Regions from separate parts of the Paenibacillus apis genome, predicted to be linked through region 1. Evidence: riboswitches for the same ligand, from Rfam matches in the RefSeq annotation. Region 1 holds a riboswitch; the other holds the start of a gene.
What was found. Region 1 has a riboswitch for cyclic di-AMP ahead of KI362_RS11620 (APC family permease). Riboswitches for the same ligand answer to the same signal wherever they lie in the genome.
Positions count from the first base shown of each region.

Region 2: it holds a riboswitch for cyclic di-AMP, as region 1 does, so the genes downstream of both, KI362_RS24460 (C40 family peptidase) here and KI362_RS11620 (APC family permease) in region 1, are expected to answer to the same signal.

Region 1 is NZ_BORS01000007.1:70,282-77,822, reverse strand. It holds gene thiD (bifunctional hydroxymethylpyrimidine kinase/phosphomethylpyrimidine kinase) at 194-1,009, shown strand; cyclic di-AMP (ydaO/yuaA leader) riboswitch at 1,450-1,661, shown strand; gene KI362_RS11620 (APC family permease) at 1,792-3,618, shown strand; gene yfcE (phosphodiesterase) at 3,636-4,181, shown strand; gene KI362_RS11610 (HAD family hydrolase) at 4,254-4,943, shown strand; gene KI362_RS11605 (YheC/YheD family endospore coat-associated protein) at 4,970-6,079, opposite strand; gene KI362_RS11600 (GNAT family N-acetyltransferase) at 6,083-6,607, opposite strand; gene KI362_RS11595 (YheC/YheD family endospore coat-associated protein) at 6,628-7,541, opposite strand, start outside.
Region 2 is NZ_BORS01000030.1:4,331-11,871, forward strand. It holds gene KI362_RS24445 (M1 family metallopeptidase) at 1-863, shown strand, start outside; gene KI362_RS24450 (hypothetical protein) at 899-1,729, shown strand; cyclic di-AMP (ydaO/yuaA leader) riboswitch at 1,951-2,086, shown strand; gene KI362_RS24455 (C40 family peptidase) at 2,089-2,583, shown strand; cyclic di-AMP (ydaO/yuaA leader) riboswitch at 2,822-2,957, shown strand; gene KI362_RS24460 (C40 family peptidase) at 2,963-3,442, shown strand; gene KI362_RS24465 (GNAT family N-acetyltransferase) at 3,717-4,205, shown strand; gene KI362_RS24470 (c-type cytochrome) at 4,363-4,725, shown strand; gene KI362_RS24475 (4a-hydroxytetrahydrobiopterin dehydratase) at 4,805-5,104, opposite strand; gene KI362_RS24480 (hypothetical protein) at 5,280-5,573, opposite strand; gene motA (flagellar motor stator protein MotA) at 5,764-6,567, shown strand; gene motB (flagellar motor protein MotB) at 6,551-7,360, shown strand; gene rluF (23S rRNA pseudouridine(2604) synthase RluF) at 7,469-7,541, opposite strand, start outside.

The DNA of each region.
Region 1 (7,541 bases):
GCGCTTATTCTGCTTTTCAAGATCATGCAACTGCTGAGTTGTATGAGAGTATCAATCTAGTATAACTGAACACGACTCAATCCAAATTGAAATAAATGAAAAATAATTCGTGAATTCATTGAAAATAATGCTACAATGGATTGCAGAATCAAGCTTAGCTATCGCTACGCTAATTGCAAAGGGGAGCATGACCATGAATAAAATTGTTAAGACTTTAACGATTGCCGGAAGTGATTCCAGCGGTGGTGCAGGAATACAGGCGGATCTGAAAACATTCGAGGAGTATGGCACCTACGGTTTCAGCGCCTTGACGACGATCGTAACCATGGATCCAGACCGGGACTGGAACCACAGTGTGTATCCGATAGAGGCGTCACTGGTTGCGGAGCAGCTCAAGACCGTGTTTGCCGGAGGCCCTGTTGACGCAATGAAGACAGGAATGCTGGGCAGCGTAGCTATTACTGAAGTCGTTAAAAGCTGCATTGAACAAAACAAGCAAAAAAATGTTGTGATTGATCCGGTAATGGTATGCAAAGGGGAAGATGAAGTACTCAACCCTGAGAGTGCAGATGCAATCCGGGATTTGTTGCTTCCGCTCGCTACGGTTGTTACACCAAACTTGTTCGAGGCAGGCGTGCTGTCCGGCAAGGGAAGACTGGTTAATCTCAATGATATGAGGGAAGCTGCCAAGCTTATCCATGATCGTGGCGCTGCGAATGTTGTTATAAAGGGCGGAAAGGCACTTGAAGGCGACAAAGCGATCGATCTGTTCTATGATGGCACAGAATATGTCATATTCGAGACAGAAAAGATCGAGCCTGCTCATAATCACGGGGCGGGTTGCACATTTGCCGCAGGCGTTACAGGCGGGCTTGCTCAGGGGTTGTCCGTAAAAGAGGCTGTTGCTAAAGCCAAGGATTTTGTCACGGCGGCGATTAGAGCAGGTTATGCATTCAATGAATATGTCGGGCCGGTATTCCACGGCGGGTACCGTCTGAATCAAAAATAATATCTTGATTTTTAGAGGGTGTCCCCAAATTCTGTACACCCTTAATAACAAAATAGAGTGATATTTATATAGAAACCAAGGAGTATAGCGGCCTTCTCTCGCTTGACTCCTTGGTTTCTTGTGTCCACTGCGGCTTTTTGATCAATGGGGAGCGAGAGGAAGCCGCCCGCCAATAATTTTAGTGCTTATCGGCAATTGTTTCGCAATCCACGGTGTAACCTCACATTGAAAAAGGGGCCCTGACCATCTACGTCTTTGTGACACCCTCTTTCTTCTGTTTCCATAGAAAAACGAATCAAATGCAGGATAAACCGAGATAATAAAAGCGCCATAATCAAGTAAGCGCTTCCCTGATTAAAAAGTAATTAAATCTGAATTTTCATGTCATTTTCAAGGATTTACATTATCAGGCCATAGGAGTAATATCACTCTTGGATTCGATATCTGATTCGCTGAATTTCCTCGTCACGGCGGGGAAAACGGGGGAACCGAATGCGCCTTGAGCGGAATGATTTTTATTCTGTAAGGTGCGTGGGGTGAATCCGCGGAAGCTATCAACCGGAGATTTAATGTACGGCAGGCAACCGCGGAGGGGTGACTCTCACTACCCTAATCCGACAGCTAACCTCGTAAGCGTTGTTCGAGAGAGGATGATACTGTGACCAGTTCATATGGCCGCAGAGGTTCTTTCCTCTGCGGTTTTTTGCTGCGTAAATACAAGACCAACCGGACAATCAGCCTCAATCCGAGATTTTATTCTAATTCTTGGTGGTGTTGCATCTATGTTTACACTCTTCAAACGTGTCTTAATCGGTCAGCCTTTAAAATCGAAAGACCTTGGTGAGCAGAAGCTGAATAAGACGAAGGCTCTTGCGATCCTGTCCTCTGATGCGCTCTCTTCCGTAGCGTATGGACCGGAACAGATTCTGCTGGTATTGATGGCCTTGGGGGCGGCGGCATACTGGTTGTCTATTCCGATTGCGGTTGGCATTTTGGTGTTGCTTGTTGCGCTTGTCCTGTCTTACAGACAAATTATCTTCGCTTACCCTCATGGCGGCGGGGCCTATGTAGTATCCAAAGAGAATCTTGGAGTCAATTCCGGTCTTCTTGCGGGGGGCTCTTTGCTTGTCGATTATATTTTGACTGTCGCAGTAAGTATTTCGGCGGGTACGGATGCGATTACTTCAGCATTTCCATCTCTGCACGGGTATAATGTTCTGATCGCGTGCCTCTTGGTCGTACTAATCACGATTTTGAATCTTCGGGGGCTTACCGAGTCCGCTTCGGTGCTGGCCTATCCGGTATATTTGTTCGTCGCTATTTTGTTTCTAACAATCGCAGTCGGTCTCTATAAGGTGCTGACAGGCCAGATCTCTCCGGAGCTTCACACATCCTTTGGCACGCCGATAGCCGGGCTTAGTCTATTCCTGCTGCTAAGGGCGTTTGCTTCAGGCAGTTCTGCCTTGACGGGAGTAGAGGCGATCTCGAACGCTATTCCAAACTTCAAGTCTCCGGCCCCGAGCAATGCGGCCAAGACACTTGCTGCTATGGGGATTTTACTGGCCATCCTCTTTTCGGGAATTGTATTTCTAGCTTATTACTATGGGATCTCTCCAAAGACAGAGGAGACGGTTGTATCCCAGATTGCCTCTGCTACTTTTGGGCGGGGAATCATGTATTATATTATTCAAGGGATTACGGCGATGATTCTGGTTCTTGCAGCTAACACGGGGTATTCGGCTTTTCCGCTGTTGGCAGTCAATCTGGCAAAAGACAAATACATCGCCAGAATGTTCACGGTAAGAGGAGACAGACTGGGCTATTCGAATGGAATTCTGTTTCTTGCAACCGCGTCGATCCTGCTGATTATTATGTTTAAAGGCCAAACCGAGCATCTGATTCCGCTCTATGCGGTAGGTGTGTTTATTCCGTTTACCTTGGCTCAAACCGGCATGCTTGTGAAATGGCTCCGCGAGAAGCCTGCGGGCTGGAGAGTCAAGCTGACGATTAATGCCATCGGGGCTGCAATCAGCTTTCTTGTTATGATAATATTTTTCATCACCAAGTTTCCACAGGTATGGCCGGTGCTGATTTTTCTGCCGCTCATCGTCCTGTTCTTTCGCAGTATTCATAAGCATTATGAGGATGTCGGGGACCAGCTTCGGATCAGTTCCTGTGAGCCTCATAAACCGATTGAGGGGAATGTGTTCGTTATTCCGGTTGCAGGGATTACGCATGTGGTAGAGAATACACTGAATTATGCAAAATCGCTCCATCCGGATCAAATCATTGCGGTATACGTTGCCTTTGATAAGGAAAGCGAAAAAGGGTTTGAAGAAAAATGGAGCCACTGGCAGCCTGATGTTCGCCTGGTGACGCTATACTCCCAATATCGAAGCATTATCCAGCCGTTAACCAAGTTTGTCGATACTGTGGAATACAAGGCCAAGGAGTCGAACTTTCAGGTTACAGTTCTGATCCCGCAGTTTATTCCGAAGAAACGATGGCATAATGCGCTTCACAATCAGTCCAGCTTGTTGATCCGGGCGTTCCTGTTGTATCGGAGAGACCTGATTGTAACGACGGTTCCATATCATTTCAAAAAGTAAACAAGGAGTTATTGAAAATGAAATTCATGTTTATTTCCGATATCCATGGTTCGCTATATTGGCTGAATAAGGCGCTTGAGCAGGTAGAGCTGGAGAAGCCCGACCGGATCATTTTGCTTGGAGATTATATGTATCACGGCCCTCGGAACCCGTTGCCGGAGCAATATGCCCCTGCACAGGTAGCTGATCGTCTCAATCAGTATAAGGACCGGATTCTTGCGCTGCGGGGTAATTGCGATGCTGAGGTGGACCAGATGCTGCTGCAATTTCCGATGATGGGCGATCATGTACAGATCTATGATCAGGGGCGGCGGATTTTTGCTTCTCACGGTCATATTCACAGCATGGACAATCTGCCTTCTCTCGAAGCAGGCAGCATCTTTATTCAGGGACATACGCATATTCCTGTAGCAGAGGAGCGGGAAGGCATATATTTGCTTAACCCAGGCTCTATCTCACTTCCCAAGGAGCAATGGCCTCATTCCTACGGCCTGATGGAAGCTGATGAATTTAAGGTGCTGGACTTTAATGGGAATATCCTCAAAGAGATTTCCCTGAACTGAAATAATTCCGTTGAGACATCCCTTCAAACAAGGTATCATGGATGAAGAAATATCGACGGAGGGATTATGGGAATGACAATTCAGCCAGGGCTGCCAAAGCCGGAAGCGATTATCTTTGATATGGATGGAACTTTGTTTAAGACGGAAACCTTGCTCATACCGGTGCATCATCAGGTGTTTGAGCAGTTAAGGCTGGAGAAGCTCTATGAAGGAGCGACGCCCCCTGAGGAGCTCATGCTTAGTTGTCTCGGAATGCTGCTGGAGGATATTTGGAAAAAGGTGATTCCGGATAGCAGCGAGGCGGTTCATCGACGGGCTGATGAACTGCTGCTTGAATTTGAGCTTGCCGGCTTAAAGACTCATCCGACCGAGCTCTATCCAGGCGTGGCCGATACATTAACCAAGCTCAAACAGCGGGGAGTTCGGTTGTTTGTTGCGAGCAATGGTCTTGAGCATTACGTAAATGGCGTTGCGGAAGCACATGGCATAGCGGATTTATTTGAAGGCTTGTACAGTGCCGGCCAATATCAGACGGCATCCAAGACCGAACTGGTCAAGCTGCTGCTGGACCGCCATGGCGTGGACCGGGCATGGATGGTTGGGGACCGTTCGTCCGATGTGGAGGCAGGCAAGCAAAATCACCAGACGGTGATTGGCTGCGCCTACGCCGGCTTTGGTCATGATCATGAGTTGGAGGGATCCGATATTTTGATCTCATCCTTTGAAGAATTGCTTGAGTTGTATGAGCAGTCTCATCTATAGCAGAGAGTTCGAATAAGCCGCTCCCTTCAAGAAGAAGAAGGGGCGGCTTTTCTGTTATATAACCACAAGGCGTACTCCAACGGCTTGATAATAGCTCGGCGGTAAGCCTCCTTATCCCCGGTTTGCATGAATACCTCTCGGGCCGGTTTGGGATTGACCTCGAGAATATAGACGCTGCCGCTTCGGTCTATCGCCAAGTCGAGAGCAAGCTCACAGATGGCACCGATGGATGATTCCAGATATTCCGCTACCTCCAGGCTCAGCTTTTCTGCAGTCCGTCTGATCTGGCTCCGCTTTTCCTCGGAATGGCCGGAATGGCTTAGTAATCTGTTCATGGGGATGGCTCTGCCTCCGCCATGTAAATTGGAGGTAACGCTTCGTGCAGGCCCGACTCTTCCTGCTCCCCCGGTAACCTCCCACTGACCTTCACCGTTTTTCTGTACCAGCATCCGGTAATCATGCACCTTCCCGTCAGGCAGCTTAATATGAATAGCTTGCTGGGCAATGAAGCGGCTGCTGCCCTTCCAGTTGTGCAGCAAGGACCCAAGCCGCGAGATCGGCAGCTTTTGTGCAGGAATAATGGACCGGTTTTGCCGGCGTCCCTGAACAAGCACCATGTTATTCTCCAGCCGCTCCAGTCGTAAAATGCCGCGTCCGCCGGTACCGTTAATCGGCTTGACATAAATCGAGGAGTGCTTGTGAAGGAGCCTTACAGGATCGGAGCTGTTCTGGAACAAAACCGTCTCCGGCAAGTAGGAGCGGAAGGAGGCTTTTCTCGAGAGTAATTGATAAATCGTCCATTTATCCCGTAGCGGTCGGTTCAGGAATCTTAAGTGCCCGTAACGATGTCTGAACTGTTTAAGCTGTTCGAATCTTTTACTTCGCTGGATGCGGCAGCGGTCATAGATAAGGTCGGGAAATTCGCGCCATTTTCGGGACCAGGCTCTTGTTCCGGGATCATAGATGAGTGCATGAATCATAGATTTCTTTCCATGAACATCCATAGGAGTAAATACGTATACATCTAGTCCAAGCTTGGCGCCCTCTATAATCATTTTCTGATAGACATGTCTTTCCTCAAGCCTTTTCTTGTCATTTAAATATAAAGTCAGAATCCCCAGAACCGGCTGAGACATCTGTTAATCACCTACTTTATCGGGTTTGTGCAGGCTATAGAGGGATAAATGAGTGCTATCCGCATCCGTCGCCAGTTTTCCGCAGCATTCCAGAAGTGTTTTGCCGCTAGCGCACCGTACAATCCGGGTGACCGACAATCCGGCATTCAGACACATCTGCAAGCCCGCCGGGTTATCCGGGGCAACGAGGCAGGTAACCTCGCCCAAGCGGGCAAGCTGACGAGAGAGCAGAGAGGAACCGATTCCGCGGTTCCGATAGAACGGGTTTACAACGACAATGCTAACCCCCCTGCCTTGATTTGTAAGGCAGGAGAGTCCGGCGAGCAGAGGCCCCTCCTCTGTACGAACAAGGGCGAACAGGAGAGAGGAGCCTGGCGCTAGGAGCTTGCTCTGGGACAGCTTCATCAGTTGATAATAGCTTTCGGCAGGTAATCTTCCTCGGGTATATCTCTGGACAAAGGACAGAAGCTGACCATGCTCAAGTTCCCAGTTCCTCCCTTCTTCAGGCTGCCATTCCTTGATCAGCATGAGATACCTCGTTTCCGGGATTATAACTTCCCTTGTCTGTATAAATAGTGGCTGTATTGAAATACACGCTCCAATGACTTCTTGCGGATATGGGGTTCATCAAATTTCATCGGCTTGGCATTGGCTTCGAAAAACCAGATTTTCCCATCCGTATCGATTCCTAAATCCATCGACATCTCTCCGAGCTGATTTCTGGAAGCCTTCTCGATCTGTTTGGCGATGAGCACGGCGCTTGATTTCAGCCGATTCATAAGATAGCCTGTCGTCTCTTGACCGAAAGAGGGAATGAGCAGCTTCTCCGGATCCTCGACACTGCCTCCTTGGGGAACGTGGGTGGTAATCCGGTGATAGCCAGCCAAGCGTGCGCCTATGCCTGTGACGAGCCAGGTACCTTTCCCGTTCTTCTGCACTAGCGTACGAATGTCGAACTGGCGTCCGTTATAAGAGGCAAGCTCGATACCCTGCTGAACAATATACGGTGTCTTCTCGGTTTCCCGCTTGATCCTTTTCCAGAGCAATGTGAGCTTGCCGGTTCTGTATACAATGTTGCGCTGCTTGACACCTTGAATCGTAAGGCGGTAGGGCTTCGTCTCACTCTCATCGATCTGAAGCAGCATGATCCCTTTCCCGGCTTTTCCACTCTCAGGCTTCAGATAGAGACTGCGATACTGCAGAAGCATCTCTTCCAGCGATTGCGGCGAGCGCAGCCGTCTAGTTCTCGGCACCAAGGTACGGGTGCTGTGATTTTTTTTGAGCCAATCGAACAGCACCCATTTATTGAAGAAGAAAGGATTGAACAAATGAATGTTGGCATGTTTTAGACAGGCAGCTATTTTTTTTCGTACGGAGGGTCTTTTCTCATCCTCGCGTTGCGGGATCCGGTTGTAGATTACCTGAGGAAGCGGGAACCACTGCCGCTTCCATTCCTTTTCTT
Region 2 (7,541 bases), on a different contig from region 1:
CGACCTTAATAACCGCATTCGGCGCATCCAGCGATTCCCCCAGCTATGATGAGCTGGAGCGCACAGTTATCCATGAGATTGGGCATCAATTTTTCTACGGAATGGTCGCAAGCAATGAATTTGAAGAGGCCTGGCTGGATGAAGCCTTTACCTCCTATGCGGAGGATAAGCTAATGGAGCAGGAATTCGGCATTCAAGCCAACCTGCCTGTTCAGTCCGCTATCATTACTTCGCCCGTATCCCTTACCGAAGTAGCTTGGAAGTACGGATCGGGAGACAATTACGCTAAAAATGTATATTATCGCGGCAAGCTGATTCTGCTCGATATTGAGCGTCAGGTCGGGGCGAAGACGATGAAGCGAATCATGTACAGCTATAGCACCAAATATCGCTTCAAGCATCCGACTACGGCCGACTTTGAACGGATTGTTGAGCAGACAACCGGACGAAGCTGGAAGAGTTATTTCAAGCAATATGTATACAACGGCGGGATGGCTGATTTTGCCGTGGAGAATATTCAGGTGCAGGAGATCGCATCTAAGGAAGGAACGCCTTTGTACGAATCGGTTGTTACCATCCGGCAGCTGGGCAGCGATGCATCCAAGATTCCTCTGCTGTTCAGCTTTAAAGACGGGCATACGGAGAAAAAGGTCTGGAACGGGGAAGGCGAACAGATCGAGCTGAAGCTTCAATATAAGGAGCCGATCGATTTTGTTCAGATTGATCCAGACTATACTCTGGTGCTGGAGAACAAGCATATCAACAATTATCTCAAACACGAGATCCAGGAACCGGTTGAGACTCGGACCACCTTAAGTGCTGTGAAATTACTCGAGTCATTGCTTGGGCTGCTTGTATGGTAAGGGAATCACCGAATTACCCTTGGGAGGGAAATGCTATGACCTATGTTAAACAAGGATGGGGACTTGTCCGAAGCCAGTTTCCCTCTGTCATCATCCTGTTTCTATATCAGCTGCTATGGGGCTTCTTTCTTTACCGGATTGTAAATATGGCGGTTATCGCCGTGTTATCCCGGTATCCCGATCCTCCGCCGACCGAGATCAGCCGTCTGCTGTACGGGTTAGAGGCACAGCTTGAGCTGCAGCATAATGCTGCTGTTCATCAATATCTGTGGATACTCCTTGGCATGATTGCCATACGGCTGCTGCTCAGTCCCCTGCTGGAATCCGGCATACTCTACGGACTGCTCCCGCAGGATTCCCGAAAGAGCGGTCTTCCCTTCTTCCGGGGAATGAAGGAATTCTGGAGGCCCGTGGCCCTCTTTTACTTGCTGGAGCTGGCGCTCTTGTCCCTTCCCTTCTTCTGGATCGGACCACGGCTGCTTGATCAATTGCCGTCACTTATCCGTGAAAGCAATCACTTCACCTCTCTTCTACTTATTAGCGGATATTTGTTGATCTATTTGATCTATGGCTGGCTAATTCATCAAGTTCTCCTGTTCATCAAATTCGGGTACCTCTTCAAAGCCGGACTCTGGACGTCTGTGCTGATCTGCTTCCGACACATGCTCCAGGGCATCTTGATCGCAATCGTGCTTGGCAGCCTAACGCTAGGCATATTCCTGGTGTTCGGCCTGTTCTCCTGGATCTTTACCGGGATACTGGCTCTTGTCCTACAGCAAACCTATCCTTTTATCCGAAGTCTCTTCCAAGTCTGGAATGTAACCTCTCAATATCGGCTCTGGCATACTAGGTCACAGAAAGGTTAAAAAAAATTTACTTTTTAAAAACCCTTGCCCCTCAAGGCCTCCGAGTGATTTCGGAGGCCTTGAATGCCGCTTGGGCCTATAAATCTTGCGATTTAGCCATTGCCAAAATATACTTGCCTTTGCTACAATAGCAACAGAGCAAATTCAGTAACAGTTTTGTCATTATTATTGTCATCCTTGGCAGGGATCTTCCTCCAGATGTCGAAATAATATTGCGACAGAAGAAAATCGAGCCGAATTCCCTTCACGGGGAACGGGGGAACCACTTTGGGTGAATTGATCTCGTAACAGAGGGATCATAGGGAGACCTTCAACCGAATCCTTAAGCTAACCTCGTAGGCAGTGGAAGGAGTTTTACCTTGAAGAAGCAACTCACAGCAGCAGCGGTAAGTTTAGCTATCATGTTTACACTCGGGGCTGGCAGCGCTTTCGCGGATTCCAAGCTGGATTCCGCTATCGACGAAGGCCTCGGCAGTAAATACGTCTCTGGTGGTACAACTACCAGCGGCTTTGACTGCTCCGGATTCACCATGTTTGTCTTCTCCAAGATCGGCATTAAGCTGCCGCATCAATCCGCTTCCCAATACAAGATGGGAACGGCTGTAGAAAAGGATGAGCTGATCGTTGGCGATCTGGTGTTTTTCAACACCTCAGGTAAGGGAGTATCCCATGTTGGGGTATATGTAGGGGACGGTAAGTTCGCTCATGCTTCTTCCTCCAAGGGCGTTATCATCAGCAAGCTGAGCGAAAGCTACTACGTGAAACGTTATGTTGGTGCTAAGCGCATTATGAGTACGGATAAGTACGAAGAAGTAACCAGTGAAAATACTACGGATCATGACGATGTAGAATAAGTCGAACGAGGCCCGCAGGAATTCTTAATGAATTCACTGCGGGTCTTTTTTATTCACTTAAGACTATTTACCCTGTTTCCGGCTGGCTTAACCAGTTCTAATTGACCTTTTTTAGCCAGTTTTTATGATAAGCTTGCCAAGACTGGATAGGCTTTGGTAGAATAACTTAGGCAATAGTAACAACTTTGTAATCATTGCAGTAACCATTGCAGCTACGTCGTTCTTTTCGGGTGCAGACTACTAAGAACAGCCGAATTCCCGGCACCCGGGAAACGGGGGAACCACTTTGGGTGAATTGATCTATACATAAGAGATCATAGGGAACCTTCAACCGAATCCTTAAGCTAACCTCGCAGGCCTTGGAAGGAGCATTTACATCTTGAGAAAAGCAATCATTGCAGCCGCAACAAGCCTGACCGTATTGTTCACCATGGGAACGGGAAGCGCTCTTGCCGGAGAATCCACACTGACCAGTGTCGTCAATTCAGTCTATGGCACACCGTACAAATACGGTGGAGTTACCACTACCGGCTTTGATTGTTCCGGATTTACACGGTACGTCTTTAAGAAGCTTGGTATTGATCTGGCTCGGGTCTCGTCTGCCCAATACAAACAGGGCACAGCCGTAGCCAAAAGCCAGCTGCAGGCAGGCGATCTGGTCTTCTTTAATACGTCGGGCACAAGCGGCCGGGTCACCCATGTAGGAATTTACCTTGGAGACGGGGAATTCGCTCATGCCTCATCATCAAATGGAATCAAGATCGATAGTCTGGACAGTTCTTATTACAAAAACCGTTATGTCGGAGCAAAGCGGATCCTCAGCAAATATACTTATGCCAAGTATGCTGTAGAAGCCTAATGATGTTCATCCTGCCGCAGCGATTCTTGCCGGAATCGACTGCGGTATTTTTATTGCTACATTCATTAAACGCAAGAATTCTCAAAAAGGTTACTTGCTATATCCTATTTTTTATTTATGAGCTTACCTTACCCTTCATATACCCATACTCTGGAAAACAAAACAACCGAAAACGCCTTTACAAGCGACCCATTTCCCGTTAGAGTGAGTTTAAAAAGGAATGGGACCCACTCCTGTCGAAGATATATTCTCTATCGCTAAAGGAGGCGCAAAGATGGAACAACCTGCCGTACCATTTCGTGTTGTACCAATGGAAGAAAGCCATGGGGCCGATATTTGTACCTGGAAATATGATTCCCCTTATGATGTGTATAGCTGGCTCCCTTGGGAGCAGATGAAAGCGCTTGATGTAGAGTTCGGCAACCCCACGCTCCGCGCCCAGCAATACGTCTCTTTACTGAATCCGCAAGATGAGCTTGCCGGGTTTGCTCAATATTTTCCCATGGAGGGCGTCACCAGGCTCGGAGTAGGTATGAGGCCGAACCTGTGCGGTCATGGTCTGGGCAAAGACTTCGTCAAGGTGATTGTCGCCGAAGCCAAGCGGAGAAAGCCGCAGGATGTGATCGATCTGGAAGTGCTGACCTGGAATACCCGGGCCATTCGCGCTTACCAGAAGTCCGGGTTTGTGATTACAGACCTTTATGAGAAGATGACTCCGGGAGGAATCTCCAAACCCTATTACTGCATGGTATATCGCGGATAACCTCATTATGCTATCTGCTGTGATCAAGATCACGATTTGTTGGTGTTTTTTTTGGAAATCAACCAAATTCGTTACTTTTTTTGACACAAAAGCTATGATCAGCTGTGATGTTCCGTTATAATGGAAGGAGCAGCTTACATAGAAGGGACGAATTGGAATGCAAAAGTGGATCATGAGCGGATTACTTGCGGTGGCTTGCATCTTTGCGGCCGCGCTTATGTTTACCTTGCCAGGCCGGGATCAAGTCGCCCAGGAAGAGAAGCCTCAAATGCCGGCCGTTACGCTGAATGCAGAGCAAGCCGAGACGATCGTTAATAATAACTGTATCGCTTGTCATGGAGATCAGCTTCAAGGTGCAAATGCTCCTGAACTGGCTCATATCGGCTCCACACTATCTGCAGATCAACTGTACAGTATTATTACGAAGGGTAAGGGCGGTGGGATGATGCCTGCCTTCAAGGATAAGCTGAAGGAAGAGGAAATTGCCAACGTAGCTTTATGGCTGTCAGAGAAAAAATAGCTCGCACATAAATACGCCCGCCGGATAACGTATCCTGGCGGGCGTTCATCTTGCAGATCATGGAGAAGGGCAAAGCGGACTAGCCAGCCGTACGCTCCCGTTCAAATGCCTCATTATATTGATGCGCTTCCTTAATATCCAACGCCGTAATGCCTCCTTCTTCCCAGGAGGTCAGACGCAAGGTCACTGTCTTGTAATCAATCGTGATAAAAGGGTGATGATTAAAGGCCTCTGAAATCGCCGCAACCTCATCGACAAAGGCGATTCCTTTCATAAAGCTCGAGAAGGTATATTTTCGTATAATCCAGCGTCCCTCTTCCAGCTCCCAGCCTTCAAGCTTCTCCAAATGCGCTTCTACCTCTTCCGGTGTAAACGGCATTTTTGTTCCCCCTATTCTACCTCAATACATTCTATCATCGGTTTATTGTATTCACATTCATCGGTGTTCATGCCTGGCGTACGACGTATCATCTGGTGCGCTATGCAGCCCGGAGGTGTCTGCTTGGTTAGCTTCTATTTTACCATGTCAGCCTGCCGAATCCAAAACCGCTGCCTCAAATCAACATGACCGAGGTCAATTCCTCTTCACCAATCAGAAAATTAATCCGATGCCCTTCCGGATCATGTATAACTACGGCACTGCCCACTTCAATCACAGGCTCTGACCCAAGTCCATAGAATAAGTCCTCAGCCAGCGCCTCTTGCACCTCGGCCTTCGCCTCTTGATCCAGCTGCTCCCATTCCGATACTTCCATTTCAAAGAAAAGATAGCAGTCCTGGATTCGGCCAACGGCCTCCGTCAAATCCTTCAAAATATATTCATAATCTCTTCCATGTTTTACTCCCACAGCGAATATACCCCTTTCTATACAGTCCTAAAGGCCTGTATTCTTATTATACCGGAAAAAGCACCTTAAAAAAAAAGGCTGTTCTGTCGATAAAATAGATAAACTGGTATTCGGCTTCAATTTAACTGTCCCAGCAAGGATGCCCAGGGGCATGAACGCCAATTCAATTCTCTCAAGGACGAGGTGTGCAATGGAAATCTCAACTATTATTGGACTTATTCTCGGCTTCATAGCGCTGATCTTGGGAATGTTTTTAAAAGGAGCGCCTGTTGAAAGCCTGCTTGAAAATCCTGCGGCATTCGTAATCATTTTTGTAGGCACCGCCGCAACTCTGTTCGTAGGCTTTCCAATGTCGGAGCTTAAGAAGTTCCCGAAACTGATTATGTTAACGATCGTTAAGCCAAAGATGATCAGTAAAGCGGAACTTATCTCCATGTTCATGGAGTGGGCTACTATTACCCGCCGCGAAGGCTTGCTGGCACTCGAAGCCAAGGTGGAAGAAATCAATGATGATTTCTTGCGAGGCGGCATGCGGATGATTATCGATGGTAATGATCAGGAATTCGTTCAGGACGTATTGACCGAAGATATTGCTGCCACAGAGGAGCGGCATAAAGCCGGGGCTCTGATCTTCTCCCAGGCAGGGATGTATGCGCCAACCCTCGGGGTACTCGGCGCCGTGGTCGGCTTGATTGCTGCCCTGGCTGATATGAGTGATATCGATAAATTGTCCCATGCAATTGCCGGCGCCTTCATCGCTACGGTCTTTGGTATCTTCACAGGTTATGTCATGTGGCATCCAATCTCCAACAAGCTGAAACGTCTGTCTAAGAAAGAGATGGAGGTGAAGCTCATGATGGTGGAAGGGCTTCTGTCCATTCAATCCGGTGTATCGACGATTGCTATCCAGCAGAAGCTGGCCGTATTCTTGACCCCTGCGGAGCGTGCGGAGATTCTGGAAAAGGGGGTTGGTGCGGGTGAGCAAAAGGAATAAGAAACACCAAGACCACGAAGAACATGCTGACGAAAGCTGGCTGTTGCCCTATTCCGACTTAATGACCCTTCTGCTTGCGCTGTTCATCGTACTCTTCGGGATGAGTAATATCGATGCCCAGAAGTTTCAGGAGATGAGTGAAGCGTTCCATAGCGTATTAACGGGGGGCAGCGGGATCCTCGATCACAATGCTCTTCAGAGCAGCACTATTAATGGGATTAGCGACAGCCAGTTGCCCAAGACTTCTACAGACGGTCTGATGAACCAGAAGAAGCAATTGATGCAGCAGGAGCAAGAAAGCCTTGAGGCCTTGAAGAAGCAGCTGGACACTTATATTGAAAATAACGGCTTAACAGACCAACTCGATACCAAGCTTAATCAGTCGCAATTAATGATCACGATTAGCGACAAGGCGCTCTTCCCGTCAGGAGAAGCGGATGTGAAGCCCGATGCCCGCGTATTGGCCAAGGCAATCTCTACTCTGCTTCAAGAATTCCCTGACTACGAAGTGATCGTGTCGGGCCACACGGATAATGTGCCAATCTCAACGGCGAAGTTTCCGTCCAACTGGGACCTCAGCTCGGCCCGTGCGCTTAATTTTATGAAGATTCTGATCTTGAACGAGAAGCTTGATCCGATGAAGTTCAGTGCGATCGGTTATGGTGAATACCATCCCGTTGCCAGCAATGACACCAATGTGGGCAGAGCACAGAACCGCCGAGTCGAGGTCTCCATCATTCGGAAGTATCAGGATGGCGATCAGCAGATTGGGCTGCCGGCCACGAAAGAATAAATTCGTAAGAGAATTCCCTGCGGCTTCTTCAATTCAGCCGCACGATAAAAAGGGCTTATTCATCCAGATCTGTTGATCTAGTGAATAAGCCCTTTTGTTATCTTACGCTTACAGCAGCTTGTAGTTCAGTGCTTCGCCCAGCTCCTGCTTCTCCTGTGGAGTCAGGTCGCGCCATTCTCCT